Regions from separate parts of the Roseovarius sp. M141 genome, predicted to be linked through region 4. Evidence: riboswitches for the same ligand, from Rfam matches in the RefSeq annotation. Region 4 holds a riboswitch; each other region holds the start of a gene.
What was found. A riboswitch is a leader RNA that binds a small molecule or an ion and turns the genes downstream of it on or off. The one in region 4 is predicted to bind cobalamin.
Positions count from the first base shown of each region.

Region 1: it holds a riboswitch for cobalamin, as region 4 does, so the genes downstream of both, FGD77_RS22035 (CbtB domain-containing protein) here and FGD77_RS11805 (aromatic ring-hydroxylating dioxygenase subunit alpha) in region 4, are expected to answer to the same signal.
Region 2: it holds a riboswitch for cobalamin, as region 4 does, so the genes downstream of both, FGD77_RS08370 (DUF1636 domain-containing protein) here and FGD77_RS11805 (aromatic ring-hydroxylating dioxygenase subunit alpha) in region 4, are expected to answer to the same signal.
Region 3: it holds a riboswitch for cobalamin, as region 4 does, so the genes downstream of both, FGD77_RS16370 (TonB-dependent siderophore receptor) here and FGD77_RS11805 (aromatic ring-hydroxylating dioxygenase subunit alpha) in region 4, are expected to answer to the same signal.

Region 1 covers NZ_VCNH01000009.1:491-6,807, forward strand. The annotation lists partial or broken gene FGD77_RS22010 (GTP-binding protein) at 29-263, opposite strand; gene FGD77_RS22565 (hypothetical protein) at 701-937, opposite strand; gene FGD77_RS22025 (CbtA family protein) at 1,205-1,459, opposite strand; gene FGD77_RS22030 (CbtA family protein) at 1,350-1,811, opposite strand; partial or broken gene FGD77_RS22035 (CbtB domain-containing protein) at 1,909-2,092, opposite strand; cobalamin riboswitch at 2,125-2,352, opposite strand; partial or broken gene FGD77_RS22040 (transposase domain-containing protein) at 2,586-2,781, shown strand; gene FGD77_RS22045 (hypothetical protein) at 4,034-4,555, opposite strand; gene FGD77_RS22050 (hypothetical protein) at 4,555-4,884, opposite strand; gene FGD77_RS22055 (HD domain-containing protein) at 4,856-5,707, opposite strand.
Region 2 covers NZ_VCNH01000008.1:867,248-875,366, reverse strand. The annotation lists gene cobN (cobaltochelatase subunit CobN) at 1-1,240, opposite strand, end outside; gene cobW (cobalamin biosynthesis protein CobW) at 1,245-2,303, opposite strand; gene FGD77_RS08370 (DUF1636 domain-containing protein) at 2,296-2,691, opposite strand; cobalamin riboswitch at 2,786-2,994, opposite strand; gene FGD77_RS08365 (glutathionylspermidine synthase family protein) at 3,205-4,431, shown strand; gene FGD77_RS08360 (DUF1190 domain-containing protein) at 4,479-5,060, shown strand; gene FGD77_RS08355 (YidB family protein) at 5,129-5,623, opposite strand; gene FGD77_RS08350 (GlsB/YeaQ/YmgE family stress response membrane protein) at 5,663-5,920, opposite strand; gene FGD77_RS08345 (DUF2244 domain-containing protein) at 6,365-6,865, shown strand; gene FGD77_RS08340 (GatB/YqeY domain-containing protein) at 6,953-7,417, opposite strand; gene FGD77_RS08335 (hypothetical protein) at 7,416-7,547, shown strand; gene carA (glutamine-hydrolyzing carbamoyl-phosphate synthase small subunit) at 7,689-8,119, shown strand, end outside.
Region 3 covers NZ_VCNH01000008.1:2,545,219-2,553,337, forward strand. The annotation lists gene FGD77_RS16365 (ABC transporter substrate-binding protein) at 1-244, opposite strand, end outside; gene FGD77_RS16370 (TonB-dependent siderophore receptor) at 231-2,081, opposite strand; cobalamin riboswitch at 2,217-2,426, opposite strand; tRNA gene FGD77_RS16375 (tRNA-Val) at 2,541-2,616, opposite strand; gene FGD77_RS16380 (histidine phosphatase family protein) at 2,747-3,331, opposite strand; tRNA gene FGD77_RS16385 (tRNA-Val) at 3,360-3,434, opposite strand; gene FGD77_RS16390 (HU family DNA-binding protein) at 3,453-3,965, opposite strand; gene FGD77_RS16395 (helicase HerA-like domain-containing protein) at 4,067-5,614, opposite strand; gene FGD77_RS16400 (invasion associated locus B family protein) at 6,044-6,778, shown strand; gene FGD77_RS16405 (SH3 domain-containing protein) at 6,924-7,250, opposite strand; gene FGD77_RS16410 (beta-ketoacyl-[acyl-carrier-protein] synthase family protein) at 7,423-8,119, opposite strand, start outside.
Region 4 covers NZ_VCNH01000008.1:1,594,792-1,602,910, forward strand. The annotation lists gene FGD77_RS11800 (hybrid-cluster NAD(P)-dependent oxidoreductase) at 1-434, opposite strand, end outside; gene FGD77_RS11805 (aromatic ring-hydroxylating dioxygenase subunit alpha) at 442-1,668, opposite strand; cobalamin riboswitch at 1,784-1,984, opposite strand; gene FGD77_RS11810 (ATP-binding protein) at 2,066-3,400, opposite strand; gene FGD77_RS11815 (response regulator) at 3,391-4,071, opposite strand; gene FGD77_RS11820 (TlpA disulfide reductase family protein) at 4,200-5,018, shown strand; gene FGD77_RS11825 (MBL fold metallo-hydrolase) at 5,028-5,933, opposite strand; gene FGD77_RS11830 (DUF6691 family protein) at 5,937-6,368, opposite strand; gene FGD77_RS11835 (YeeE/YedE family protein) at 6,368-6,808, opposite strand; partial or broken gene FGD77_RS11840 (sodium-independent anion transporter) at 6,822-7,025, opposite strand; partial or broken gene FGD77_RS11845 (MBL fold metallo-hydrolase) at 7,024-7,189, opposite strand; gene FGD77_RS11850 (DUF2892 domain-containing protein) at 7,214-7,426, opposite strand; gene FGD77_RS11855 (Crp/Fnr family transcriptional regulator) at 7,517-8,119, opposite strand, start outside.

The DNA.
Region 1 (6,317 bases), on a different contig from region 4:
TTACAATCTGGCAGGCAACAGCGACCTTGACGGTGCAGCAAATGCAGCCGTTGGCCAGTTCCACAATGTTTTCCGCAGGGCAATCCTCATCCGCACAGGATGTCAAAATGTCGCCGTCGACGCCGACGGTGCCGAATTCGTTGACCAGCACAGCATGCTGACGCCCCTTTGAAATGGGTCATCAGGTGGCGGATCAGCGTAGTTTTGCCCGAGCCGAGAAAGCCGGTGATCACGGTCACGGGGATTTTGGCAAGGTCGGTCATTTGGGGGGCCTCCATCGGGGGAATACGGGCAAAGGCTTTTTTGCTTGCGGAAAAACACTGGGGCGTTCACGCCACGGCACAAGGCCATCGGCGGAGGCGGCATAAGCGGCGGCACCTGCAAGGGATTTCGACACTGTCGGCACGGCTCAGCCGTCCATAGATGTAGGTCCATTTTCCGGGCGACGACAGTGCAACAGTCGCCCCTGTGAACAGGCCGACAGGCATTCAACCGGCACGATCTGCACCCTTCCGGCGCACCTGGCTCGGTCAAGGCTGCGTGCAGCAATGCGCCGGGGCGTGGCGCATCGTCCTGTGGCACCTCGCCAGCGCGGCAAGTCATGCAGACATGCAAGGAAGCGGTCATTGGCGGGTCTCCTTTCTGGAGATCAAAAGGCGCATGGCGGGCTTCCGGTATTCGCTGACGCAACGGTCACTCCTCAACGAAAAAGCGTCGTGATGGCGGCAAAAAGCGTCCCGTCCACGGCAAGCGGGCCGTGGGTGTTGCTGTTCAGCGTGACCAAAACGATCACCTCGCCTGGTGGCAGACGTGGAAGATGCATCCATGCGCCATAAAGACGGCCCAGCTTTTCACCGTTGACATAAACATGCGCATGCCCCTCGCCCGGCACATCCACCAGGCCGACGGCCCGGCGTGAAGGTGAAGTTTCCGGCATGAACCTGAAGGTTGTAGCCCTCGATCTGGATCGCGGGGTCAGCTCAATTGCAACCTCGTGGCGCACGGAGTGCGGGGCACCTCAAGCGCAGTGGTGTGCGCGATATCTGCGCGCTGCCGCTGTGGCCCCCCCTTAGTCATGCCGCCATGCACAGCAGCATAACCGTGATCGTGCCCCATCAAAAGTGACCCCACTGCCCGCAGCAAGCGTGAAGCCTATTCCGCCACCGAACACCAGTCCGATGATGAAAAAGACCAAGCGCCCTGTTCATGCGCCAACTCTCGCTGTGTCGTGCGCCTCCTCCCGCCGCCAAAAATAACCGGCGAAGGCGCCCAGCAACACCCACGCGGCCAAACCGACGCCCGCGGCCCGCGCCGCGAAGAGGGCAGCGATTTCTGGTGGCACTGTGCCACTAAAGCTGTCCGGCTCTGGCGCGCCGATCAAATGAGGTGCTGCCAGCAAGACCACGGCCAGACCCCGAAGCGCCCAATTGCGCGCAAACGCAAGCAGCCACAGCGCCACCCCCGCCGACACGACCGTGGCAAAACCACCAGACCTGCCTCGCACCCACCTCTGCCGCCGCCACGCCCGGAACCTCGGGCGCAAGCGTAAAGGCCGGGGCAGGGTGGAATGTGACGAAGCCCGCAATGCCCCAGATCATCCCCATGCGCCCATCTATCTGCGCGCCGCGCCCCTCGGCCACTGACATCATCGCCAGCAGGAGCAAGCCATAGCCCGTATAGGTCAGCATCGTGAAGATCACGCTCAGCCCGTCACGAACCGCATCAAACCCCGGCAACACCGGATGCGCGGTGACCGGATCGGCCCCGAAATGCAACAGTTCTCCACGCTCATAAAGCTCCGCATGCAGCAAAAACAGGCTGCACGAATGCCAACTGTAGCAGACCGGCAATCAAGCCAGCTACAGCACCAGCGAACAACGCGCTGGTCAAAAATTTAGAGAACATCCGTTAGTGGCAGGGAAAGCCGGTGGCGTGACGCACATCGTGGGCGGCGTCATGCAACGCCGGAGGCCTGAACGTGGCCTGTCAGGGTAATAATCGCCAGTCCCAGAACTGCCGCGAAAAGCGCGGGCAATATATCAGCGCGCAACTTGCCATGGGATTGGCCCTGAACTTGGGTCAGTGTAGTCATTGTAGCTCTCCTTACCGTCCACCCGACGGCATCGCGTTTCAATCGTGCTTGGCAGGTCTCCTGGCTCGCGGGTCGTGGCTGTTTGCCCGCCTTCCCCACCGCACCCGTCGTCGGGTTTGGCAAGTGGCATGAGGGGCAACAGCTCACCGCTTACAGTCGCGGGGGCGGCTCCAGCTTCGGGCGGCTGCCCTTACTGAATTCCCCTGTTAGGTTCCACACATTTCTGCGCTTTTCGGAACACCAAGCCTGCTCATATAACCAGTTTGGTTTCGCATAGGCAATACGATTTTCGCTGTGTCGCGAAGCCAGACTGTTTCACAAGGAATTTCCGGTGGTAAGGTGTGCAATCTTCCCGGAAGTAAGGTGCTTCATTAGCAAAACTTGTTTGGCAAGACGCATGAGGAGATACTGATTGAAAACGAGCAGAAACACGACCGCGCGGTCATCTCGATGCTACGGCAGGCCGAAGGCGGCGTGCCGCTTGCCAACCTTCGGTCGCAAGAATTATCTCTTCATGGGGCAAAAAGGACGGCGGTAAAGTCGCAGCCATCGCCTACACGCTTATCGAAACCGCGCGCATGAACAGCGTCGACCCAGATGTTTGTCTTCACTGAGTGCTCGACCGCGTCGCAGATCACAAGATGCCCCGCCGCGACGACCTCATGCCGTGGGACTGGGCGGCGGAATAAGTGTCAACAACAGTCAGACGGGACGTGTGTGGACGCCGCCAGCTGCCGCCCTCGGGACCGCGATGCTCTCGCTCGGCGCCTGCACAGTGGTTCTGATGTTCGCCAGAGCGTCCGCCCGCCATTGATGGAGTACAGCCGAGCCGAACAGTCAGGGATGGCCGACGAGATTGAAGCGTCACCTGAGGGCGCGATGATGATCGACTGGCTGGCGGATTACGCCGTGACGCGGGACCAGGCACGGGCTTGCGGATGATCTGGACGGACAGGTCGGATATAACCCCCGTAAAGTAATATGCGGCGGGACCGCCTAGAGATAGGCCCGATTTGTTTCACAAGGTTGCGTTTTCAATCGGCCGCGGGAAATTCCACGCATCTGATAACGCCACACTGCATCATCGCACGCCATGGCCGAAGAGTACCGCGTCAGGGTCACCGGGTCATCCAGCACTGGTCAAGCCAGTCCGAAACGCTACCCGGCCAGCCGCGTGACGCACCGCGCGTGTCGGGATGGTTATCGGAAGTGAGGCGGAAGGAGATCATGGCGCGATGCTGCCACGGTTTTTTTTCGCAGGGCCGGTTGCAAATCGGTAAGCGTTATATGGCGGTAATCGGTTCCAGCAAACCGCAAGTCGCGTTTTTTTGCACGCGGTGGCCTGTCGCTGCCCGCTTATGCACGCTGGTGCGGTTTTTCTGGTCCGGTGTTGATGTGGCGTTGATGTAAACCGGACAAGCAAAAGCCCGACTGATTAGGTCGGGCTTTAAGCTTTTGATTTAGCGCTGTTATTTGGTTGCGGGAGTAGGATTTGAACCTACGACCTTCAGGTTATGAGCCGAAATATCTGCGATTCCAATAACTTAGATATTTCAGTGACTTACGCGCCAAGCCTTTGATTCCGCGCATTTTCTACTCCGACGACACCCGACATTGACCGGGTTTCACCGTCACCGACCGCGCCAAAACGGTGTATGCGGGTTGAGGTGGCGTTGAGGTGGCCGATCCCTTATCTCACTGGATCATGATCGCGAACGGCCCTGAGCTGCCATTCATCACGGTCACCATTGCTGCATATAAACGATTGACCTCCCCCCTCCCCACTGAAAAATTCCCGACTGGGGTAAGTCTGTTTCTTTGAAAGGAGGCGGATGAAGGGCTTTGAAACAGAAAAAATATCCGACCAATGCAATCAAGCGATCGTTAGTGACGAGAGTCCGTTACTAACGATCGCGAACTGCGGTTCGGACGATTGTGTGATCACGCCAACAGTGTTTGCGGAATCGGTGTAGGAACATCTATCTGTGACAGGCTGGCCAAGAGAGCCTTGGCATTAGCTAAGCGCACGGCTGTTGCCTTTTCAGGCTTACGTTGAGCCGTTTCATTCCAGGGATCATCGTAACCATCGTGGGCCAAAAAGACCGCAGTAGCGGCCAGCTCCAACTCGATCGAGTCGGCAGCAGCGGCAAGGGTTGCAAGGCTATGGCGTGGGTTGCCTTGTTCAAGTTCTTGAACATTATCAATAGTATACGTGGAATACGTCCCACCCCATGCCGTTTGATCTTGGCGCTCATTGAGGTTTCCAAACAATGCACCAAACTTTGCAGATGAAGCCAACTCTTCACTGAAAGGGCCGTAGTGCTTGTATGCAAAACGAAAGCTATCATCGAGACCCGTCGCAGTAAGCAGGTACGCAATCTTCTGTAACCGCGTCCGACCTACGATCCGACCACCTGCATCTCGAATGAGATTTGTAACTTCTTCTATCCTAATATCGGACATCAGTTGATCTCCCCTTCAACAATATCTTTTATTACCTGTAAGGCTTCAGCGTCTGATTCATCATAGTATGCGCGAGTCAGCCTATAAACACTCAAAGATTTCACTATCTCGGACCGTTGCCTGATGTCGATCAACTCGCCACCATCGGTACGCACGTTGATCTGCTCAGTATAGCCATTGCTACCACCACCTGCCTTGTAGGGCTTTCGTTCGGCCTCATCTGTGATGATACGGGGAACGACTGCCTCTTGCTTCTTTTCCCATTCTTGTAGCTTCACCACCGCCGAGGCGCAACATTTTTCAATTTTCTCTATATTTTGCAGGTCCATCGAATTGTGGGGGGTCACATCTGTGGGTAATTTCCGCCCGAATGTCATAGCATTTGAAAAGTTTCCGGTTCAGGAGACGATCTGAAAACTCCGAGAGGATTGGATCATCTGCTTCAAGTAAAAGCTGAAGTGCGCCCCAAACAGCCGTGTCGTCTAAAGCCAAGGCTGTTTCGAGGCTCTCAGGTTCCTTGGCAAACTTGATCAGTGGATGGTTCGAAGGTAATCCAGTTTTCCCCACAGCGTCATCTCCAACCAACTCGACGAGTCGAACCAGAACTTCCGCGAATAACTTCTCAGCACCTCGTGTGGTCTTATGAAAATAGATTGTCGGGTAAAGTTGGAATAACCCCAGAACATAAGATTCAGCCGCTTGTATCGCCTTCGGGCCGATTACGAAGGTCGGTACTGAACCAACAGCCATATCGTCAACGCCAGTTGTCACTTCACCAATGTCGAGATTGGCCAACAACCAAGTCAGATCAATGGCAGCATGTTCACTTCCTGTCATCATCCGATCACGCTGCATGTAATCAAGACGGTCTGCGTCAAATTGACTGGAAACAACTGAGTTGTGAAGCGTGATCTTACCTTCTTTCTTAATCATGTTAGCAACACTTGATGCGAAACCATCCATGATATCTGCATTCAGAATTTCAGCAATTTCGCCATTTCGAATAAGCTCATCGCTCATAACTTCATGATCGGCCAGCTTCAACTTCAGACGCTTTCCAACGGTTTCAAAAGCGTGGCTGAATGGGCCATGACCCACATCATGCACTATGGCAGCAGCCAAGGCGATTTTCTCACGTGACCCCCTGATCATCTGTCTTCTTCCTGACGATCTCCATAAGTTCTCTAGCCGTATGAAACACGCCGATGCTGTGAGCAAACCGCGTATGCGTTGCGCCTGGATACACAAGTTCGGAGAAGCCCAACTGCTTTTACTCTACGCAGCCGTTGAAACGGTCTGCTCTGAAGCAGCTTCCATACGACGCGCTCAAGCTCATCACGAGTATCAAACTCAATAAGATTATGGACGGGGTCTCGAACTCTTTGAATAGCCACGCTGTAAATGTTCTCTTATTGTTCTAATCGGGGATGCCTATAAAGTCAATGCTACAGCATTGTGTGATGCCTGCAAGCCCTAGTGGAAATCACGACGCGACACACAACCTCTCGATATTGGTCGATTTTGCTGGTGCGCCGCCGAACTTCTACACAGCATCTTTCGAGCACCTCAAGATATCTCAAGACTCTTTCCTCAAACAGTCCGCTCAAACCCTTGATGGTAGTTGGGGATCGAGACAATTTATCGCGGTCTTTACTTAATTTCGCGGCACCTGGACTTTTGAGCTCAAGGGTGCTGTTCGCTGTAGTTAAGAGGGTCAAGTACCGCCAAACGTCTGCTTCCCAATACGATAAAGCCAAAATTC
Region 2 (8,119 bases), 730 kb from region 4:
GGATTGCCTCGGCCGATTGCGGCGCGTCCAGACCGACGGCGTGGCCCATGTTCCAATCCTTGCCGGGATAGGTGGACAGCACCAGCGCAACCCGCCGCTGCGTTGCCGGTGTCGCCGCCAGCCGCGTCCAGCCCTGAACGCGGTCGGCAATCGCCTCGATCCGTCCCGCCTCGGCGCAGTGGGCAAAGCGGGAATATTGCAGATGTGCGTCGCGCTTGCCCGGATCCTTGAAGCTGGCGACGCCGCCCATGATGCGCCCGTCCACCTCGGGCAGGACCACATGCATGGCAAGGTCCGCAGGCGACAGGCCCCTTTCGGCCTCCGCCCACGCCTTGCGCGTGGAGGTGGCCAGCGCGATCTGGAATACCGGCACATCTGCGGCATCGAGCGGGGACGTGCCGCCCTCGCCCTTGCCGGAAAAGGCGGTGGCGTTGACGATGGCCGCAGGGGCCAGATGCGCCACCTGACGGCGCAACCAGCCCGCCGCCTCGGATGCCTTCAGCGACGGCGCAAAGAGCGCGATCACATCAAAGCCGCGCGCCCGAAAGGCGGCGAACAGCGCCGTGATCGGCGCAAGGTCGGCGGCAACCAGATAGGAGCGATAAAAGACGATCAGGATGCGCGGCGCGTCTGTCAAAGCGGGCGCAGACCCCAGTGCGAAAACCGGGCAGCACGCGCCCTGCTCGGGCATCCACGCCCCCACCTGCGGCAGCGATTTCGCGCCGCGTACCGGACCAGCATAAAGCCCCGCCGCCAGCGACATCTGCGCCAGCGCCGCCTGCGCCGCTATGGCGCCGCCAGTATCGCACAAATGTGCCAGCCGCCGCAGCGTGGATTTCGGCAAGGTCGACAACGCGTCCAGCCGCGCATCAGGCCGCCCATCGGCGGGCAGCACAGCCAGCGCGATACCTTTTTGCTGCGCCAGGGCGCGGATCTGTTGCAGACCGTAGGGCCAATAAGGCACGCCGCCGATCAGGCGGATCAGAATGCCCTTTGCCCCGCTCAGCGTTTGCTCGACATAGGTATCGACCGACAAGGGATGCTTGAGCGCCACGATATTGGCCAGCCGGAGCGTGGGCAGCCGCCCCTCGGGACCGCCGCCGCGATGCCAGCCCTCCGCAAAAGCACCAAGGTCGGAATCCGACAGCGACAGCACCACCAGATCTGCGGCGTCCTGCCCCAGATCGGTGGGTGTCTCGGTCTCTTCCAGCCCGTGGCTTTCGCGGAAAACAACATGCATGGCGTTACTCGGCTGCTTGGGCGCGCGCGGTGCCCAGTGCGGCGTGGATCACGCCTGCGTCGATATTGTCATGCTCGGCAATGACCACCAGCCGCCCGGCGCGCGCCTCGCCCGGTGCCCACGGGCGGTCGAACTGGTGACGCACCCGCGCGCCGACAGCCTGCACCAACAGGCGCATCGGCTTGCCTGTGACGGCGGCATAGCCCTTGATCCGCAGGATGTTGTGATCGTTGGCCAGCCCCTCGATGGCGCGGACCAGATCGGTGGGGTCGGTGACTTCGGGGATGTCCACGACGATGCTTTCGAAATCGTCATGCTCGTGATCGTCGGCGCCGTCGTGATGCGACGGGCGCGCGTCTATATCGTCCTCGGCGGCGGCCTCCAGCCCCAGAATGACACGCGGATCTATCATGCCCTCGGCCACTTCGATCACGGGGATCGGGCGCGGCGCTTCGGCGGCGATGATCGCCTTGGCGCGGGCCACGCCCTCTGGGCCGGCAAGGTCGGGCTTGGTCAGAAGGATGATATCGGCGCAGGAAATCTGATCCTCGAACACCTCCGACAGGGGCGTTTCGTGGTCGATGCTGTCGTCAGCTGCGCGCTGCGCGTCCACGGCCGCCACGTTCGGCGCGAAACGGCCCGCAGCGACCGCCTCGGCATCGGCCAGCGCGATCACGCCGTCGACGGTGATCTTGGAACGGATTTCGGGCCAATCAAACGCCTTGAGCAGCGGTTTGGGCAGGGCCAGCCCCGAGGTTTCGATCAGGATATGATCGGGGCGCGGATCCAGCGCCATCAGCGCCTCGATCGTGGGGATGAAATCATCGGCAACGGTGCAGCAGATGCAGCCATTCGCCAGTTCCATGATGTTCTCGGCAGGGCAATCGGGGATCGCGCAGGATTTCAGAATGTCGCCGTCGACGCCGACATCCCCGAATTCGTTGACGATCACGGCCAGGCGTCTGCCGCCCGAATTCTGCATCAACTGGCGCACCAGCGTGGTCTTGCCCGAGCCGAGAAAGCCGGTGATGACGGTGACGGGCAGTTTTGCAAGATCAGACATTCGAGGTCTCCAGTGGGGGAAGTCGGGCGACGCAGTTGCGCTTGAAATGTTCGGGGCGTTCGCGCCACGGGATCAAACCGTCGGCGGTGGCGTGATAGCGGGCGGCGCCGTCAAGGATCATGGCCGGGTCCGCCACCTCATCGACATTTGCGAAAACATAGGCCCAACGCGCCCCGCCGCGCAGCGCAACGGTGCAACCGTGATTGCAGTTCTGCAAACAATCGACCGGCGTCACGCGCACGCCCTCGGGCAGCACCATAGCGCCCAGCGCGTCAAACAGCGCCTGCCCCGGCCAACGATCATCGGACGGAAGCTCGCGGCCACGCCGACATTTGACGCAAACCAGCAATTCTGTAGGATTTGGCGGCGTTTCTGCCTGATCTTTCATGGATCTCGGCCCCATATGTCATGGGACGCGGGCAAGGGTGGCGAGGACACTCCAGATGCCGGAGTCGCCCCGACACCGGAAGCACCCCGTCCGGTTTCGTCGTCATGTGTCTGGCAGGTCTCCCGGCTTGCGGATTCAGGGCTGGTGGCCCTGCGGTCGATCTGCCTTCCCGGCATATGCCAGTGGCGCTGATCGGCCTTTCCGCTCACGGTCGCGGGGGCGGCTGCGCTTGACCGCGACGCATCGCGATTGCACATTCCCTTTTCACCTGCCGAGGCAGGCACCAACACACCCGCAGCTTTCGCCGAATCCCGACAGCCTGTCAAGCTGAAGCCCCCCGACCTAGCCGAACGCGCTGGCCCATCTGGCGACCGGCGAAATCTGGCCGAAGGCGCCGCGCGGTGGCAGTGCGGATGCGCGCACGCACGATATCCCCTGCGCAAGAATACCAAGTCTGGCTGCCACGCTGAAAACCATCTAAACGGGATCCAAGATCTGACAAGGAAGAGCCGAATGCAGAAAATCACGCTGCCCGAAAGACCGCATTGGCGCGACCATGCCCGCGAAGTCGGCTTTACCTTTGCCGATATGCACGGCGAACCCTACTGGGACGAAACCTCGGCCTATGCCTTTTCTCTGGATCAGATCGAGACCGATCTTGAGGATCCCGCAACCGAGCTTCATGCGATGTCCCGCGAGGCGGTGGCCAATATCGTCGCTGACGAGGCGCTCATGGACCGCCTTGCCATTCCCGAAAAACATCGCGACCTGATCGCCGAAAGCTGGCGGCGCGGCGATCCTGAAATCTATGGCCGTTTTGATTTTGCCTATGACGGCAAAGGCCCGGCCAAGCTGCTGGAATATAACGCCGATACCCCAACCTCGCTGTATGAAAGCGCCGCGTTTCAGTGGCAATGGCTGGAGGATCAGCTCGCCGCTGGCGTGCTGCCCGAGGGATCGGATCAATTCAACGGCATTCACGAGGCGCTTGTCGCGCGGTTCGGCGCGGTGTTTGAACCCGGAAGCGATCTGCATTTCACCGCCGTCGGCGGCAATCCCGAAGATTACGGCACAGTCGAGGCGATGGGCTGGGCCGCGCGCGAGGCAGGGCTTGGGGCACATTACTGTGATCTGGACAAGATCGCGCTCAGCGAGGACGGCCAGTTTCTGGATGACGAAGATCGCGTCATGGGGGTGCTGTTCAAGCTCTACCCTTGGGAAGACCTCTTGCGCGATGAGTATGCCGATCACATCGCCGGATCGCGCTGCCTGTTTCTGGAACCGGCATGGAAGGCGCTTTTGTCCAACAAGGGGCTTTTGCCGGTGCTTTGGCAAATGTTCGAAGGCCACCCCAATCTGCTTCCTGCGTTTTTCGAGCAGGACATCGGCGACGCCATCGCAGGTCAGGGTACGGCCTGCGCAAATGTAGCCGATGCTTTTGACCGCGCCGGGGCGCAGCTTGTGGCGGGCCATGTGTCCAAACCGATCCTGTCGCGCGAAGGCGCCTCGGTTACGATCGTCAAATCAGGCGAGATCGTGGAGCAAGCCCAGAACACCGAATACGCCCAGCATCCCCGGATCATTCAGGCCTATTCCCCCCTGCCCCAGTTTGATGGCTTTCGTCCGGTAATTGGGGCATGGATCGTGGGCGAGGCTTGCGCCGGGATCGGTATTCGCGAAGACCGCTCGCGCATCACGCAGGATCTATCGCGGTTCAAGCCGCACTATATTACCGGATGAACCCACCCGCTGCTTTTCGCCCTCTCTATCCAAAAGGTAAGATTGTCATGACCAAACGCTCCAACCGTGTCGCCATCACGATCCTCGGCGCTGCCGCCTTCACGCTGGCCGGGTGCCGCGAAGAACAGGTGGACGCCGCAGCCTTCCCGGATCTGCAAAGCTGCACCAGCGAGGCAACGAATGGCGGGCTGTTTTCCGTTCAGGATTGCGAGGCGGCCTTTGCCGACGCCCAGACGCTGCATGTCGAAGCGGCCCCCCGTTACGACAGCGTCGAGGTGTGCGAAGAACAGCACGGCGTCGGCGCCTGTAGCACCGAACAGGCCGCAACGCCGGGCGGCTCGGGCAGCATCTTCATGCCCCTTCTGGCGGGGTATCTGATCGGCAATATGCTGAGTGGGCGTTCGGGAATGTCAGCTGGGCAGCCGCTGTATAAAACCGCGGACGGGCGGTTCACGAATGCCGCGCGCTCCAGCGCATATTCCGGTAACAAGGGCGCTGCCAAACTCAGTACGTCGCAATTCACCCGCCCGGCATCGACCGTCGGCAAGGCCCCGATGAACCGGGCCGCCGCAACTTCGCGCGGTGGTTTCGGCAAGGCCGGTGGCGGGCGCACGGGCTTTGGCGGTTAAGCAATGAGGTCGTCGCCCGGCAGAACGTCGTCGCACCATCATGGGATCATGGGCGTTCAGCTGGCGCGCTATCCGGTCTGCCGTGGCAGTTGCCCCTGAGGCGTGTATTGATCCACCGCGCCGGGCAGGTCGCGAGAGAGACGTTCCAGCAATTCCTCGCGTGACAGACCGGTATGCTCGGTCAGCTCTGCGAGAGTGTCGGAGCCGATCGCCTGTTCAAGATCGCGGGGGGCAACGTTTCTGTTCGGCCCCGTACCCATCCAGGACTCCACGGTCTCGGACTGGCCGCTCTGTCCAAAGCGTTCGGACAGTTCTGCCAGCGCACCTCCGAGAAGGCCGTCACTGCCTGCGTCGCCAAAGAATTTGCCCAGCAGACCTTCAAGGCCCGATGGGGGTTCCGGACTGCGCTCTGTCGCGCCGCCGGGCGCGTCGGCGAGACGTTCGCCGCCAGCGCCACCTCCACGGTTCGCGAGCATCTGCGATATCTTGTCACGGTTCTGGTAGCCCGCCACGGCCAGAAGGCCAAGGAGCGCGGTCATAGAGGGAAAGCCGCCTCGTGCCATGATGAATCCTTTCTGTGGGTTGTGAATTTTCCAGGTTCGTCAGGAGTCGCGGCTGCGCAAGAAAGCACCCCAGACCAGCAGCACGATCACCGCGCCGACAATGGCGCCGATAAATCCCGCGCCCTCACCTGCACTGTACCATCCCACGGCCTGACCCAACCAAGTCGCGACGAAAGCCCCCACAATGCCGAGAATGGTGGTCAAAATGAAACCGGAGGGTTCATTGCCTCCCGGAGTGATAAACTTTGCGATGATGCCGGCGACAAAGCCGATGATGATGGTCCAGATAATTCCCATTGGGATCTCCTTGATTGCGCGGACTGCGGGGCGACCGCAGGGTGGCGCCCCCTGCGGTCAACATGCAAATCAAACATTCGCGTATGCAGCTATAGTGCCCGTTCGCTACAGCCTAACGACGCAAACAAGGCGCTGGTTCCGCGCATCCGTCGTATAAGTTTACGGGGGGGCATCATGCGGCGCGGGCGCGAGGATGCGGCGTTGATCCGGTATGCTGTCTGCCTGCACCAACAGTTACCGTACCTTGCGACGCCACATATCCAGATAGCATTTCTTGGGCTGGCACTGTAGTTGGCGGGCAAAGATGCCGGTGTCATGCGTGATGACAGGGGGCCGGAATGGAGTGTTCATGCTGCCGGACATCAGTTGACTAACCGCACTCCTTGACCGCTGCGACGCGCCGGGACACTTTTCATCACCGCCAACCAACTTAGATTGACTGTCATGCCCTACGAATGGTCCCTTCCCGCCTCTGATCAGGGCGCTCAACGGCTGGATTTGTGGCCCCATCAGTCACTGCCGCGGCGCGGCTTTGCGTGGTTCATGCTGGCAACGTCGGTGATGATCTCGATCCCGCTGTTTGCGCTGCTCGGCACGGCCGTGCTGTGGGGGCTTTTGCCATTTCTGGCAGGGACCGTTGTCCTTTTATGGTGGGCGCTGGAGCACAGCTATCGCGCAGGCAGACTGCACGAGGCGCTGATCATAGACGATTGCGAAGTGCATCTGACACGGACGAGCCCGCAGGGCGATGTGAAGACCTGGGATTGCAACTGCTATTGGGCGCAGGCGCAGATCTATCCATCGGGTGGGCCGGTGGCGCATTACATCACCCTGCGCGGCGCAGGCCGCGAGGTGGAGCTGGGCGCGTTTCTGTCCGAGGACGAGCGCAAGACCTTGTATGGAGAGTTGCGCGGCGCTCTTGGTCGCGCGCGCGCCAAGTGCTGACCGGAACGATACGGGTCGGCGGTGGATTTTTGAGTATTTTCAGAACGATGAAAGCCGGGCAATAGGCAGCCGACAGTCAGCAGCGCTTTAGCAAAGACGGTCCTTGATACGGGGACCGACGGCGCCGAAATCCATCTGGCCGGCGTATTTCGCCTTGAGCGTACCCATGATCTTGCCCATGTCGCGAATCGACGTCGCGCCGGTTTCCGCGACGGCCTGTTCGATGGCGGCGTCGACTTCGGCCTCCTTTAATTGACGGGGCAGGAATTCGGCGATGATGGCGACCTCGGCCTCTTCGCGCTCGGCCAGATCGATGCGGCCGCCCTCCTCGTAGGCGCGCACGGATTCCCGTCGCTGCTTGGTCATCTTGCCCAGAATGGCGAGAACGTCATCGTCGTTCAGCGCGACTTCGCCGCCCTTGGCGCGCTCGGCGATTTCCTGATCCTTGATGGCGGCGTTGATCAGCCGCAGGGTTGCCAGACGCGGGGCATCCCGGTCACGCATGGCCTGTTTCAGGGCCGCATCGACCCGTTCGCGCAATGTCGTATCCATGTCCATCCTCACAGTCGTGACCCCGGCCGATGATCCGGCCCCTGTCACAACCTTCGATCCCTATACAAATGGGGCGTCGCTGGCAACCAAGGGTAGCCGGATGCCCCCGCGTCATGTGCGACTACCCTGACGGCGCCTGACACTTGACCGTTCCCGCGCGCAGGTCGAGGTCAATTTGCGCTTCAACTTATACTCGAAACGCTTTAGGTTCGCGCAGATTTTGCCCCCACCTTCCAGATATCCCGTCATTCCAGATCACCGGAGAGCCGCCATGCCCCATGCGCCCCAGCCCCGCCCCACCGCCTGCCTTGCGCTGGCCGATGGCACGTTGCTTTATGGACGCGGTTTCGGCGCCACCGGTGAAGTCGTGGCAGAGCTCTGCTTTAACACCGCGATGACCGGCTATCAGGAAATCATGACCGACCCCAGCTATGCGGGCCAGGTCGTGACGTTTACCTTTCCCCATATCGGCAACACCGGCACCTGCCCCGAGGATGACGAAACCGCAGACCCCGTCGCCGCCGGCATGGTCGTCAAGTGGGACCCGACCGAGCCCAGCAACTGGCGCAGCACCCAGCGGTTACAGGATTGGCTGGCCCAGCGCGGGCGCATCGCGATTGGGGGCGTCGACACGCGGCGCCTGACCCGCGCAATTCGCCAGCAGGGTGCACCGCACGTTGCGCTGGCGCATGATCCGGACGG
Region 3 (8,119 bases), 950 kb from region 4:
GGCTGGCGTTGATGGGATACTGCGCAGCCTCGGCAGCCATGGACGAAACGCGCGGATCCAGCGCAATGCGGCTGACCGATATCAATTGGCCGGGGGCGGCCAGCAGCATTGCCAACTGGTCGGTGCACAGGTTGATCGACACGACCCGCTGCGGCGCCGCCGACAGCGGCACCGAAAACAGCACCGCCGCGCCCGCCAATACGGCGCGCGCAGCGATCCGGCTTATACGATCAGAAGCTCGCACGAAGCCCAACGTAGGCCGCGCGACCCGGTTGGTTGTAGCCGCCCGCCGTCTCGTAATCCTCGTCAAAGAGGTTCTCGACACGCAGGTACAGCGCGGCGTCGTCCGTGACGTCATAGGAGACTCCGGCGCCGACCAAAGTGTAGTCGCCGACCTTGTGACCCGCAGGGGCGAATGCGCTAGGCACCACATCGGCGACATGGCGCAGGTCCACATAGCCGGAGAACCGATCGGTGAAATCGTTCGACAGACCCAGCGTGACGTCATGCTTGGGCGTGCGCTCCAGGCGCGCGCCGTCGTTCTTGGCGTCAGTGTATGTATAGGCGCCAAACAGGGTCAGGCCGGACGTCAGGGCATATTCACCCGACAGCTCGATGCCCTTGGACGTCGTCGTGCCCGGCACCTGACTGTAACAGCCGGGGAACATGTTGCCGCAAGCGGTGGAGTTCGGATCGTAGTCGATCAGATCATCAATGTCGGTGTAAAACAATGTCGCCTTGACGTAACCGACCGCGCCAAAGGTTTTCTCGACGCCCAACTCATAGCTGCTGCTCTCCTCAGGCTGGAGCGAGGCGACACCGTATGGTCCGAACCTCTCGTACAGCGACGGCGCGCGATAGCCGGTGCCATAGACGGCGCGGAATGCCAGATCCTCGATCGGGCGCCAGACTGCCGCAAGCCTACCGGTCGTCTGGCCGCCAAAGCTTGAATCGTCGTCATGTCGCAGGGCGGCAGATATATCGATGTTGTCCGCCGGGCTGAACAGCAGCTCGCCATTGACGGCAGTGTCATCCTCGGACCCACGCGACGCGCCCGAGGTGAATTTTTCCTCCGTATACTCGGCGCCAAAGTTCAAAATCGCGCGCGCGCTCAGTTCGGCACTGCCCAAGTAGGACACATTCTGACGCTCGCCCGTGAAAGTGGTGGTAAATCCGCCCGGATCGTCGCGGTCGACCTCGAAATAGCTATAGCTTAGCGTGTGGGTGATTGCGCCGGTTTCAAGCGTCGCAAAAAACCGCGCGCCCTTTTCGGTGAAATAGTTGATGCCGGTCGCATCATCGGAAAATCTGCTGCGGTCGATATCCAGCGTGCTGTCACGGTAATGCAGGGCAGCACCAATGGTGAACGCGGCGGTCACGTTATATTCGGCGGTCAGATCTATGGTTGTCTGCTCGAACCCGTCATCTTCGGTGTTGAAGCTCTGAGAAGAAAACCCATCAGTTTTGACCCGACCATAGCTAAGCGCGACAAACCCGCGCTCTGATCTATAGCCCACGCTGAGCGCGCCGGAATAGGTATTATACGTACCCGCCTCGACATTGGCCTGGCCGGAAAACCCAAGATCTTCGGGTACATATGTCAAGATATTCACAACACCGGCTATCGCCTCGGAGCCGTAGAGCGCCGATTGCGACCCCTTCAGCACCTCGATACGCTGAACGCCTGACGAGGTGTACCCGCCGAAATTGAACTGATTCTGGGTGCTCGCCGGATCAGCCACGTCGATGCCGTTGATCCGAACGCCCACATAGCGCGCGGGCAGTCCGCGGATCTGGATGCCGCCCCTGGCACCAAGCCCACCGTCCGAGGTGGAACTGACACCCGGCAAACGGTCCAGCCGGTTGATGACCGAGATGTCATTCTTGCCTACCTGATCCCCCTCAAGCACCTCAACAGTGGCGCCGGTGCGGCCCAGTTCTACGGGGGTGAGGCTGGACGATAGCACGATGGTGCCCAGATCATAGGTCTGTTGCGCTGCGGCGGCGGCGGCGATCAGCGCGCCGGTAAAGCTCAGGCCCGTGGCGGTCAGGACGGTGGAAGTGAGAAAAGAGCGTTTCATATATGTCTCCGGGCCGCCGGAATACGGCGATGCAGGTCGTAAGAGTTGCATGCGGAATGACACGACGGCCCCTCCGCAGGCGGCGAAATGCCACCACACCGGAAGACTCCGTTGTCCACGACGCGCCCCGCGTCCGGACAGGGTGAGCACTTCGGCAGGTCTCCTGACTTGCGGGTCAACGCTTGGCCGGGCCTTCCCGCCGCTTCGTGCGGCAGTGACATGTGTCCGGCTTCGCTTACCGCCTACAGTTGCGGGGGCAGTCACGACATTGGCGCCGGGGCGCCGCATCGTAGTTCCCTATTATCCAGACGTATGACAGCCGGGACCGAAGTAGCGCGGGTGTAACCTAGTGCAATGCTGCGGGGAAGGGGAAAACCGGGCGCCGGAACTCATCGTTTGAGGGCGCCTTTGATGCAAAGCCGACACCGACCGGCGCGGCGTGGCAGGGCGAGTCGGGGATGGTGGGTGATGAGGGGCTCGAACCCCCGACATTTTCGGTGTAAACGAAACGCTCTACCAACTGAGCTAATCACCCGCGCGACCCCTCTAGCGTCAAGCGCTGCGTCTGGCAAGGGTGGTTTGACATCTGCGCCCGGCAAAGTGCGGTCTGTATCGGCATTGCGTGCCGTGACCCCCTTGATCCGTAGAACAAACGCCGCTTACCTCTAGTCAGGCGCATCCAGCCGCGTCTCGCGCCCTTGGCTAAGATGATAGATACAGCCCTGCCCGTTATCCTGCGCGCCCATGTCGCCCGGCTCCAGCCCTTTGGTCAAGCCGCGCAGCACCTGCCCCCACAGGCCATGGGCAACCACGATGCCAGGCCCGGCAAGGCTGTCGGCAAAGCCCTGAACGCGGGCGATCAATTGTTCCAGCGTTTCGCCCTGCGGGGCGGATGTATAGGTCAGCAGATCATTGTCGCGCTGCGGCAGGTCGGCCTTCTGCCGACCCTCCCACGCGCCTGCGCCGATCTCGGCCAGACGCGGGTCAATGATGACGGGATGCCCTGCCAGCGCGATCGCCGCCGTCTGACGGGCCCGGCCCAGTGGCGAGACGTAGATGCCACCACGCCCTGCCGCTACTTCGCCGAGCGCGTCGCCAACCAGACCTGCCTGCATCTGCGCTTGCAGCCTACCCATGGCTGTCAGCGGAGAATCCAGCCGCCCCTGAATGCGGCCGGCCGCATTCCATTCGGTTTGCCCATGCCGCAGGAACCACAGATCCGGCCAGTCATGGCGCAGCGATACACTCATACTTCAAGCACCTGAAACGAATGGAAAATGGTGGGTGATAAGGGACTTGAACCCCTGACATCTTCGATGTGAACGAAGCGCTCTACCACTGAGCTAATCACCCTTTCGCCGGTTTTTAGCGTCACTCGGCGTCGTCTGCAACCGCTTCTTTTCCGCGCTTCTTCGCCTGATCCTTGCCCCCTTGCGGATGCACCGCCGCTGCCGGACGGACGAGCGCGTCATCGCCTGCCCCGGGCGCATTCGGCTGGCGGATATTGGCGACGATCACGCGCGCCTTGCCGGTGTCCTTCATGCGCTTGCGCTTGATCTTGCCCATGGGTTGCAGGTTCAAATCGCGCCCCTCGCCCAGCGCTTCGCCCAGGACGGCCAGCATCGCCTCGACAACGGGTTTGGCATATTTCTTGGGCACATCCGACCGCTCGACAACCGTGGCGATCAATTCCTGCTTTTTAAGGGGGACGGTGCCGTCATCCGCAACTTCAAACTGTTGCGCGCGGCCCGATTTGGGCGTCGCCGGGGCTGCGTCCGCTAGTGGGCGACGGGTGGCCGACGTCTGGGGCGGCACTGCGCTGGCGCGGGCGGGTTTTGTGCCCTTGGGCTTTGGTTTGCTGACTGTTGGTTTGCGGCTTACCATGACGGCGAACTCCTGAATTTTTCCCACTTGGCAACAGATTAGACGCCTGCCGTGGAATACGCCAGTAGCCTGATGGGCAGCCGCCCCCGTCAACGCGGCCTTCAGCGGCCCTTGAACAGCCCACCAAGGATACCACGCACAATGCGCCGTCCGGTCGTGCCCTTTAGCTCGCGCAGGACCGCATTGCCGACGGCTTTGCCCAGCTCGTTGCCGATGCCTCCCCGGCGCGGCTGCGCGGTCGAGCGGCCGACGCGGGCACCAGTGTAGCGGCGCCCGGCATTGAAGTCCCGCTGGGCGGACGATTGCTCCTGCGCGGCCTCTTCGGCCTCGGCCGCGTCGTGGGCGGCAGATTCGGCGCGGGCCTTGAGTATCTCATAGGCGGATTCGCGATCGATCAGCGTCTCGTATTTCCCCACCACCGGCGAGGCCTGCATCGCGGCGCGGCGCGCGGTCTCATCGATCGGCCCCAGTTTCGACGATGGCGGGCGGATCAGCGTGCGTTCGACGATGCCGGGCACGCCCTTGTCCTCCAGCATGGATGTCACGGCCTCGCCAACGCCGACATCGCGAATGGCATCGATGGTGCTGAACCGGTCATTCGGGCGGTAGGTCTCTGCTGCGCGGCTCAGCGCCTTTTGATCGCGCGCGGTGAAGGCACGCAGCGCGTGCTGTACCCGGTTGCCCAACTGGCCCAGAATATCCTCGGGCACGTCATCGGGGTTCTGGGTGATGAAATAGACGCCAACCCCTTTGGAGCGGATCAGGCGCGCGACCTGCTCGACCTTGTCGACCAGCGCCTTGGGGGCGTCGTCGAACAGCAGATGCGCCTCGTCAAAGAAGAACACCAGCTTGGGCTTGTCGGGATCGCCAATTTCGGGAAGCGTCTCGAACAGTTCGGACAACAACCACAACAGGAAGGTCGCATAAAGGCGCGGCGATCCCATCAGCTTGTCTGCCGCCAGAATGTTGATCCGCCCGCGCCCATCCGCGCCGATATGCATGAGATCCGCCAGATCCAGTGCAGGCTCGCCGAACAGCTGCGTGCCACCCTGATTTTCCAGCACCATCAGCTGACGCTGGATCGCACCGACCGACTGCACCGACACGTTGCCATAGCGCAGCGACAGCGCGGCGCGGTTTTCGCCCACCCAGACAAGCAACGCCTGTAAATCCTTGAGGTCGAGCAGCGGCATCCCCTCTTCGTCCGCGACGCGAAAGGCGATGTTCATGATCCCCTCCTGCGCCTCGCTCAGTTCCATCAGACGGCTCAGCAGCAGCGGCCCCATTTCGGCCAGCGTAGTGCGCACCGGGTGGCCTTGTGCGCCGAAAAGATCCCAGAACGTGACGGGAAAGGCAGCGTAGCTGTAATCCTTCAGCCCAATTGTGGCCGCCCGATTGGTGAACGCCTCGTGCAATTTGAAATCAGCGCTGCCCGCCTTGGCAAGGCCCGACAGATCGCCCTTCACGTCCGACAGAAAGACCGGCACGCCCGCGTTTGAAAACCCCTCGGCCAGGATCTGGAGCGTTACCGTCTTGCCGGTGCCAGTGGCGCCCGCGATCAGCCCGTGCCGGTTGGCGTATTTCAGGCTGAGGGTCTGCCCCTGTGAATAGTCCGGCCCGCCGCCGCCGATGAAAATGCCGTTGCCCAAAATGCCGCCCCCGATTGTGCCGATGCTGCTGCGTGCCACGCGACCATACATTCTTAACCTCTTCGTGCCACTATCAAATTCAGCCCGGTGCTGCATGTCCTTCCGGCGCCGGGGTGACTTCCTTCCTGTCAGTGTGGCCGCGCCTTCGGGTGCGGCCATTTTCACATCGAATTTGCGTTCATTTTGACTGTTGACGATGATTCATTGCTGCCGTAGCGTCGGCCTCAATTATTAAGTCGGCCAAGTCCGGCGGGGAGACGCGAAAGGGGGCCGCAAGGCCCCTTTTCTACGTCCGATCCCATATGTTGGCGGGTGCCTGGGCCACGCGGAATTCCGCCATGCGCCGTGGCTGGATTTGCGATTTGATCCTGACAGTTGCGGCGCGGCATGTTAGGTCGCCTTGTAACCTACAATGACGACGGGGAAATCATGCAAAACTCACTTTCCATTCTGTCCTTGGCAGCAGCGCTTGGCTTGGCCGGCGCGGCCTTCGCACAAGACACTGCCACGGGCGATGCTGCGGCCGCCGAGGGTGCTGCCGCCGCGACCGAAGAGACGGCGCCCGACACCGGTGCTGCGGATGCGGCTGGCACGGACGCAACCGGCACGGATGCAGCCGCTGCGCCTGCCGACGCGCCGACAGACACTCCGGCAGATGCGCCTGCCACCGAGGGCGAGGCCTTTGCGACCGGAACCGAAGTCGCTGAAAAAGAACCTCCCGTCTACATCAAGGAAAAGTTCGGCGACTGGAGCCTGCGCTGCTTCCGCAATGCCGATGGGGACGATCCTTGCCAGCTGTATCAGCTGCTGCGCGAAGAGGGCGGCAATCCCGTCGCCGAATTCAGTATCTTCCGCATCTCGGGTCAGGCGCCCGCCGTGGCAGGCGCCACAGCGATCGTGCCGCTGATTACCCTGCTGACCGAAGAGCTGAAGATCTCCGTCGATGGCGGCACCGCCAAAAGCTATCCCTACCGTGTCTGCACCGAGGCCGGCTGCGTCGCGCAGATCGGCATGACCGAGCAGGACATCGCCGTCTTCAAAAAAGGAGCCAAGGCGCAGATGGTGTTGGTGCCCGCGCAGGCACCCGACCAAAAGGTCAAGATCAACATCTCGCTAAACGGGTTCACCGCCGGGTATGACGCGGTCGGTACGTTCACCGAGTGATCGAAAATCACGATCGCAACTAACAAGGAGGGTGGGCTGAAGGGCCTGCCCTTTTTACTAACTTATGGCACCTGACGTTTGCGCGACGCGCGCGATATGGCTGACCGAATGAGGCCGTCGACGGACAGACGTGCCCAGAGGCATGTCAGCCCGCCCAGTTTCCAAGCCAGTTTCCGTGCACCCAGCCTTTGCGGCGTGGCTGGCCATAGTAGACACCCCACCATGCCCCTTCCTTGGCGCAGGGCCGAACCGAGTTCCCGTTATACAGTTCGTCAATCTTGCGGTAATTCGTCCCCGGCCCGGTCCGCACCGACAGGAAACCGTCCCCGTTCGGATTCAGCCCCACAACCATGGCCCCCAGACATCCGGCCGCGTGGCCATCCTCGACAATTTGGAACTCCACATCCAGTTGCTGCGCGCCGGCAGCGACTGAGGTCAGCGAAAGCGCCATAATCAGTGTCATGAGTTTCATGCGCGCCCCTTTCGGTCTGATGTCCCTCGAAATTACACCAAACCGGCAGAGTCGCGCAACTTCGCACGCCTCCTCACCCACTGCAAAAGGGCTTCGGCACCAGAGGTCGATTTCGACCAGAACAGCCGAAGGCGCCACGAATTTACACAATCTTTGGGAAAACGGGCCGCGCCTACTCCGCCCGGCGCAGCGCCAGAACGGCGTTTAGCCCGCCAAAGGCAAAGGCATTGCTGAGCGCCACATCGACATGCGCCTCGCGCGCCTCATTCGGGACGACGTCCAGCGCGCATTCGGGGTCCGGCTCGTCGTAGTTGATCGTGGGCGCGATGATTCCGTCGCGCACGGCCATGATGCAGGCCAGCAGTTCGACCGCGCCGGTGCCGCCGATCAGATGGCCATGCATGGATTTGGTGGACGACATCATCAACTTGTCCGCGTGGCGCCCAAATACGGCCGCCACGGCGGCACATTCCGTCTTGTCATTGGCCGCCGTGCCCGTGCCATGCGCGTTGATATAGCCCACATCCTCGGGATTCAGCCGCGCATCGCGCAGCGTCCCGGTGATGGTGCGCGCCGCGCCCTCCTTGGAGGGCATGACGATGTCCGACGCGTCCGAGGACATGGCATAGCCGACGATTTCGGCCATGATGTCGGCGCCGCGCGCGCGGGCGTGTTCATATTCCTCAAAGACGAAGATGCCGGCCCCCTCGCCCTGCACCATGCCGTTACGGTTGGCCGAGAACGGTCTACAGCCGTCTTTGGACATGACGCGCAGACCTTCCCACGCCTTGACCCCGCCAAAGCACAGCATCGATTCCGATCCGCCGGTCAGCATCACGGGGGACTGCCCGCCATGCACCATCTGAAAC
Region 4 (8,119 bases):
AGATCGAACATCCATGTCGTCATCGACATCAACGGCGTAATGCCTGACCCGGCCGAGATGAACAGATATTTCTCGGCCGCAACAGTCGTATGGGTGAACAGCCCGGCAGGACCCATGACACGCAGGCGCGTGCCGGGCGTCAGATGGTCCAGCATCCAGCGGGTGCCGATGCTACCCTTCTGCGCCTTGACTGTGATCGAAATCGACCGCGGCCGCGACGGCGAGGACGAGATCGTATAGGTCCGGTGCACCGCGCCGCCCGGCACCGGCAGTTCCAGCGTCAGGAACTGGCCGGGCCGAAAGTCGAACAGCGCGCCCGATGGCGCCCGAAATGTGAATGTCGCCGTGTTCGGCATCTCGGGGATGACCGACACGCATTCCAGCGATTCGTCTTGGTGCCAGATACTGCTGGACTCGGGGGGGAGATCTTTCATCGTTCGTTTACTCCGCTACCATGGTCGCGGGGTCGTTGCGGCGCGCCATCATGTTGCAATACCAATCGACAAAACCCATGACGCCGCTTTCGTGGATCGGCGAATAGGGCCCCGGCTCGTAGGCGGGGGAATTGATGCCGTGCTGATTGTCCTCGACCACGCGGCGGTCCTCGTCATTGGTGGCGACCCAGACTTCCGTCAGGCGCTTCACGTCGTAGTCGACGCCCTCGATCGCGTCCTTGTGAACCAGCCATTTTGTCGTGACCTCTGTCGTCGTCTCTGTCAGGGGGTTGACCCGAAAAACCACGGTGTGATCAGGCAGGAAGTGATTCCAGGTGCTGGGATAATGATATTTCAGCAGCGTGCCAGCCGTGTCGTCCTGTACCCGGCCCAGAATGCGCTTACTGGCGGGCTGAAGGTCCATGGTAAAGCTCTTGGCCCCCGGCAACAGCGGCATCCGCGCCAGCCGGTACTGTATGTCCTCGGCCATGCGGAATTGCGACGGATATCCCTGCGCCTCCAGCCGGTCGAAATGAGCCTGAAGATGCGGCGGAGCCTCGCCGTCGGTGATGCCCGTTACGGTCGGATCGTCGGTGAACGACCGGCAGAGGCCCGGGTGATTGCCACCACAGTGATAACATTCGCGGTTATTTTCCCACACCAGTTTCCAGTTGCCGTTCTCGACAATGCTGGACTCATACGCGACCTTGGCATCGCTCAGATCATGCACTTCCAGATAGGGGCGGGCGAGGTCTTCGAAGGTGTCGAAATCGGGTGCCTCATCGGCAAGGCAGATATAGATCAGCCCGGCCAGATCGCGGCAATGCACGGTTTTCAGACCATGGCGCGACGGGTCGAAATCACTGCCCATTTCGCGCGCCCACAGCAGGCGGCCGTCCAGCTCGTAGGTCCACTGGTGGTAGGGGCAGACCAGCTTGGGCGCGCTGCCCTTGGCTGCCTTGCATATGATTGACCCGCGATGCCGGCAGGAATTGTGAAAGGCGCGGATGACGCCATCGGTGCCCTTGACCACGATCACGCCATAGGCGCCGATCTGCAATGTCACGTAGGCGCCCGGCTTGGGCAGCTCGCATGCGGGCACGGCGAACAGCCATTCGCGGTAGAACAGCGCGTCCATGTCAGCGGCAAAGATGCCGGGGTCGGTGTAAAAGGGCTGCTCCAGCGCGTGGCCCGGCCTGCGCCGCGCCAGAAGGGTGTCGATCGAAGGGCTCATCTGGCGGTCTCTCCTGCCGCACGTGGCGGCTGTTGGTCCGGGAAGCGGCCGACACCTTACCGGGGGGCGCCAAAACAGCTGCCAGACCCGAGACAGGCGCCCGCACCGCCACCCGCGGTTTAGCGTCTTGCAAGGCTGGTTTGCGGGCTTGATCCGTGCCGAATGGCTGGAGCGCGATACCATTGCCGGGGCATTGCCCGGTGGTCATTATCGCGCCCGGCCGCGGATCCTACCGTTGCGGGGGCAGCGCCGGTGTCTGACCGGCTTCCCAATTCTCCGGCCCTCGCGGAACGGCACCTTGCAGGCACAGCCCTACGCCGTTTGCATGCCCGAAGATCACCGGATTGCGACCTTCGGCGCTGGAAAACAGACATCGGTGCGCATGACGTAGAGGCCGCTATGTTGAAAGCACCAAACGCACGGTTTGGCCGGCCCCAGCAGGCGGCGGAAGGTCCATCCGCCCGCCCAGCCGCTCGACCGCGCTGGCCACAATAGCAAGGCCCAAACCGCTGCCGCCCTGCCGTGCGCCGGGGGGGCGATAGAAGCGCTCGGTGATTCGGCCCAGTTGCGCGGGTGCGATGCCCGGACCTTGGTCCTGGACGCTGATCGAGACGCCATCGGCGCACCGTTCTAAGCATATCCGCACGGTGCCGCCCTCGGGCGATGCGGCGATGGCGTTCTCCAGCACATTGCGCAGCGCCGCATGCACCAGATAGGGAACGGTGCGAATTGTCACACCGTCGCCTGTCACGTTGATCTGTACGCCGTGCCGCGCTGCTATCGCGCCAAGATCGCGCACCACGTCCGTGATCAGCGCATTCAGATCGGCCGGTGCCGACGTGTCGGCATGACGTTCGACCGCGGCCAGTTCCAGCAATTGACGCACCAGACGGTCGGTGCGGTCCACCGAATGTTCGATGGTTTGCAGGGCGTGGCGGCGAGTGTCCTCATCTTCTGCGATTCGGGCGATCTGCGCCTGCATGCGCAGGCCCGCCATCGGCGTTTTCAGCTCATGCGCGGCGAAGGCGACGAAATCACGTTCGGTCGCGCGCACGGCTTCGACTTCGGCAAAGAGGCGGTTCAGCGCGCGGCGAACGGGACGTATTTCGCGCGGCGCAGGGCCGACGGGGAGGGGGCTGAGATCCTGAGGGTTGCGTGCCCGCAGGCCCTGCGCCAGCCGGTCCAGAGGCTTCAGACCGCGCCCGACGCTGAGCCAGATCAGCGCGGCAAGCAGCGGCAGAACCACCGCAGCCGGTACGGCAAAACCCGTCATGACATCGCGCACCAGCCGGTCGCGCACCTCGACCGCGTCGCCAACCATGACGCGCACGCCCAGTTCGGGATTGACGGTGGCATAGACGCGCCACAGCTCGCCATCGACCATTGTTTGGGAAAAACCTGTCTGAGTAGAACTGGTCAGGCGGGCGCTGGGGGCGCCTTCGGACCGGCCCAGCAGCCCCCCCTCCAGTGACCAGATCTGGCAGGACAGCTGCCGCGAATAGCGCGTGCCATCCGGCGTGGGCAGGGAGAGCGGGCCGGGGGAGCCTGCTGTCACGTCAATCCGCCGGTCCGAGATCAGCGACGACACCATCGTCGCCGCCTCGCGCAGGCGGGCGTCCAGCACCTTTTCGACCTCGCCGCGCGTCGAATGGTCGATCCACAGGACTGCCGACAACCAAACCAGCCCGGTCGCCGCCGAGAGCAGAAGGAACAGGCGTACTTTCAGGGACATGCACGCGGTCCCCCCTCGGGTGCCAGACGGTAACCCAGGCCGCGCACCGTTTCGATATAGCCGCGTCCCAGCTTGGCCCGTAGATGGTGAATGTGCACCTCGATCGTGTTGCTTTCGACGTCCTCCTGCCAGCCATAGAGCCGGTCCTCGATCCGGGATTTCGACAGGATGTGGCCGGGCCGCTCGATCAGCGCGTGCAGCACTGCAAATTCGCGGCGCGAAAACCGGATGTCGGTGCCGTGGAATGCGCCGCTTTGCGCGGCCGGATCCAGCACCAGACCGTTCCACTGGATGACCGGTGCCGCGCGCCCCTCGCGGCGGCGCAGGATCGCGCGCAGCCGCGCCGACAGCTCGTCCAGATCGAAGGGCTTGCCAAGGTAATCGTCCGCGCCCGCATCCAGCCCGTCCACCCTGTCGCGCGTCTGGTCGCGCGCGGTCAGCAGCAGGACGGGTGTCCCTATCCCATTGGCGCGCAGGGCCTTCAGCAGGTCCAACCCCGATCCGTCAGGCAGCATGAGGTCCAGCACCACCGCTGCGAAATCCGACGTTTCCAGCGCAGCGCGGGCATCGGCCAGCGTGCGGACGGGTTCCGGCGTGAACCCCTTCAGGCGCAGCCCCACCACCAGCCCATCTGCCAGCACCGCGTCGTCTTCGACTATCAAGATCCGCATGATTGCTCCATAAGGTGCAGGTGGGGCGCCTGCCTTAAGGTTTGCTTAAGGCCGCCATCCTAACCGGGCGCCATGACAGTTCATAAAGCCATATCCCTTGCCAGTCTCATAGCCAAGCGAGCGCTGCAATGAACGGCGTCGCCCTCGGGCCGCTGGTCATGGACGCCTCGCGCCTCGCCTTTGTTACGGCGGCTATGGCTTTCCTTTTGATCGCTGATTTCCGCGGCTTTGGCGCCGCAGCAAGGGCACGGCGGCACGGCGGGTCGCGCTGGGCGTTTGCCGTTTTCGCTGCGTGGATTATCGGCGCGCGGTTAGGCTTCGTCCTAGTAAATTCGGCCAGTTTCGCGGCGCAGCCTTGGGACGCGCTCAAGCTGTGGCAGGGCGGTTTTGCGCCATGGTACGGGGCAATCGCCGCTGCCATGATGATCGTCTTTGCGGGGTTACGTCATCGCGCGGCACTCTGGCCGCTTGCGCTGGGGGCGGTTGCGGCTGCTGCTGTGTTTCTTGCGGTGAACAGCGCGTTTATCGGCCCCGCCCCGGACCTGCCCGGCGGCACGTTCGACGCGCTGCGGGGCCCCGATGTGACGCTGGAGGATATCGAGGGGCCTGTCGTTCTGAACCTTTGGGCGACATGGTGCCCGCCTTGTCGGAGCGAGATGCCGATGATGTTGGATGTCGCGGCCAAGGGCGATGAGGCGACATTCGTCTTTGCCAATCAGGGCGAGGGCGCGGCGCAGATTGGCAGGTTCCTTGCGAGCGAAGGGCTGGCGGCAGATCACATCGTACTGGATCGTCAGATGGCGCTGATGAAGACGCTCGGCGCCAAGGGGCTGCCCGCGACGTTGATTTTTGATCGAACCGGAGCATTGGTGCAGTCCCATACCGGAGAGATATCGCGCGCAGCTCTGGAGCGGGCGCTACGGCAGGTCGCGGCAGGGGCGCCGTGACGGCGCGTCTCAGAACTTGTCCACCGGTATCTTGAGATAGGAATGCCCATCCCCTTCGGCATCGGGCAAGCGACCGCCGCGCAGGTTGATCTGAAGCGCGGCCAGCATCCGGTTGGGCAGGGCCAGCGTCGCGTCGCGGTCTTGGCGCGTCTTGATGAAATCATCCTTGTCCGTGCCGGATTTCACATGCTTGTTCTGCGCTTTATGCTCGGCGATGGTCGCCTCCCACGCCGGAACGTCGCGGTCCTTGGTGCCGTAATCATGCCCGACATACAGGCGCGTGTCGTCGGGCAGGCTGAGGATGTCCTGGATCGATTGCCACAGATCATCCGCCGATCCGCCGGGAAAATCGGCGCGGCTGGTGCCGGCATCCGGCATCATCAGCGTGTCGTGGACAAAGGCGGCATCCCCGCAAACATAGGTGATCGAACCCAGCGTATGGCCCGGCGAAAGCATCACGCGCACGCCCAGATCGCCGATCCGGAAACTGTCCCCATCCTCGAACAGGTGGTCAAAATCGCGTTCCGGATCAAAAGCTTCTGGCGTGTTGTAAATGTCGCGCCAGAGGGCTGAAATCTCGCGGATCTTGGCGCCGATGGCATTGGGTATGCCCAGCCGCTCTTTCAACTGGGCCGAGGCCATCAGGTGATCGGCATGGGGGTGCGTATCGAGGATCATGGCGATGCTCAGCCCGTTTTCCTCGGCCAGTTTGAGTACCTGATCCATGCTGCGCGTGTCGGTGCCAAAGCTCTTGGGGTCGAAATTCCAGACCACATCGATCAGCGCTGCGCGTTTGGTTGTCGGGCAGGCGCAGATATACTGGATCGATCCGGTGTCAGGCTCGTAAATACCCCAGACGTCAGGGCTGTCCGGCCCGGTCGAGGGCGAGTGGCGGGTGATTGCATCATTGCTCATGGATCATGCGCTCCTTTTTGCAAGCGAAGTGGATTTCAGGCGGCGGCCCAATACGACCCCGACCAGCATCATCGGCACGAAGATCAGCGTGCCGGGCGCCGCGATGGTCAGCGCGGTCCAGGCCGGGCCGGGGCAGAAGCCGCCAATGCCCCAACCGATACCGAAAACGGCGGCGCCTGTCAGCAGCTTGCCGTCAATATCGCTGGCGGTGGGGATGTCGAATTTCGGCAGTAATAGAGGGCGCTCCTGCCGCCACGCCAGTCGAAACCCGACAAAGGCGGTCAGCGATGCACCGCCCATCACAAACGCCAGACTGGGATCCCAGACGCCGAAGATGTCAAGAAAATTCAGAACCTTGGCCGGATCGGCCATGCCCGAGATGATAAGGCCGATGCCAAAGATGAGGCCCGACAGGAAGCCGAAAAGCAGCCGGATCATACTGCCCCCCCGATGGCATGGCGCAGGACGAAAACAGTGCCTGCGGCAAAGGCCATGAACGTAATTACAGCCGCCAGAGAGCGACCCGACAGGCGCGCAAGCCCGCAGACGCCGTGCCCTGAGGTGCAGCCCGATCCCAGCGCAGTACCGGCGCCGACCAAGAGGCCCGCGATGGCCATGCCGGGCAGGTTGCCGCTGACGGTCTGCTGCGGCATCGCGCCGGTGGCAACCAGCCACAGTAGCGGCGCGGCGATCAACCCAGCGATGAAGGCGATACGCCAACCGCGATCATCGCCGGCGGCGGCGCCTGCGGTGATGCCGACGATCCCGGCGATGCGGCCAAAGAGGGCCATGACCATGACAGCCGACAGGCCGATCAGGACACCGCCCCCCAGCGAGGCCCATGGCGTGAAATCTGTTTGCGTGATTGGCAGCATTTGGTGCTTCCTTTCAGGTGTCGGTTTGTGGCTTGGGCGCGCTGGTCAGCGGGCACACGGCCGCATGTTGTGACAGGAACACGCGGCCCGTCAGGTCGTCCAGACAATGCGCACGTTTCAGACGGTCCATCACCGGACCCCTCACCTCGGACAGGTGCAAGTTCGTGCCCATTTCGGCCAGCCGCTGGTTAACCGCTTCCAGCGATTCCAGCACAGATCAGGATCTGATCGCCGACGCCGATCTTGCCGCCCAGACGCTGCTGAATATCGGGTGCGGCGCTGAGATGGTCGGCGCGAACATGTGTTTCGATTGGAGTTCGTGGCCTCGTCGAAATGGGCCGAAACGTCGGGTTCGATCGACATGTCGATGGGGTAGGTCATGCGGTTCCTTCGGGGCCGGTGTCGTCAGCGGCCGCAGGTGCGGATGCCGAAGAGGGCGTAGAGCCCGCAGAATCGCATGGCGGCGGTTGCCAGCAATACGACGCCAAGGATGACGGACAGGGCCGTTGCCCATGTGGTCTGAAAGAACGCGAATCCGCTGACAAAGGGCAGCGCGATCAGCAACAGGGCGAAAACGATACGAAAGATGCGGTCGAAGGTTCCGATATTCTTGGTCATGGCGAGATCCTCATTGATGATTTGACCTCAACATAGCTCCGTTCGCGGCCGTCCGTCTGTGACTTTGTCACGGACGCATGCGGGCCGCACTCAGCTGCGGTGTTGCGCCAGACTGGCCAGTGCGCCCGCGTCCGTCAGGGTGATCGTGCCGCGCGTTTGCGCGACCCAGCCCCGGCGCTGGAATTCCTGCAACTGCCGCGAGACGACCTCGCGCGCGCTGCCCAACTCGGCGGCCAGCTGCTGATGCGTGGCCTGCACGTCGGCGCCGCCATGGGACAGCTCTTGCAGCTTTTGTGCCAGCCGCACGTCAATGCGCTGAAATGCGACCTCGTCGATCATCAGGAACAGATCGGTGATCCGCTTGGAAAAGGCGTAGAACACGAAATTGCGGAATGCGGCAGAGGTCGCAACCAGATCGTCAAAGACGGGCCGCGGGATCGCGGCGGCCGATATGTCGGTTTCGGCGATGCCCTCGGCGGCGTAATCGTCATAGGCCAGCAGGCAGGCGGTGGTCAAAACGCAGCTTTCGCCGGCATGGATGCGATACAGCACGATCTCGCGCCCGCCCTCCGAGGTTTGCTGCACCCGCACAGATCCATCCAGCAGGAACAGCATGTTTTCCGGCGATTTGCCCGGCCCGAAAATAACCGTGCCGCGCGGCGCCTCGATGATTGTGCTGCGCGCCAGTAGGGT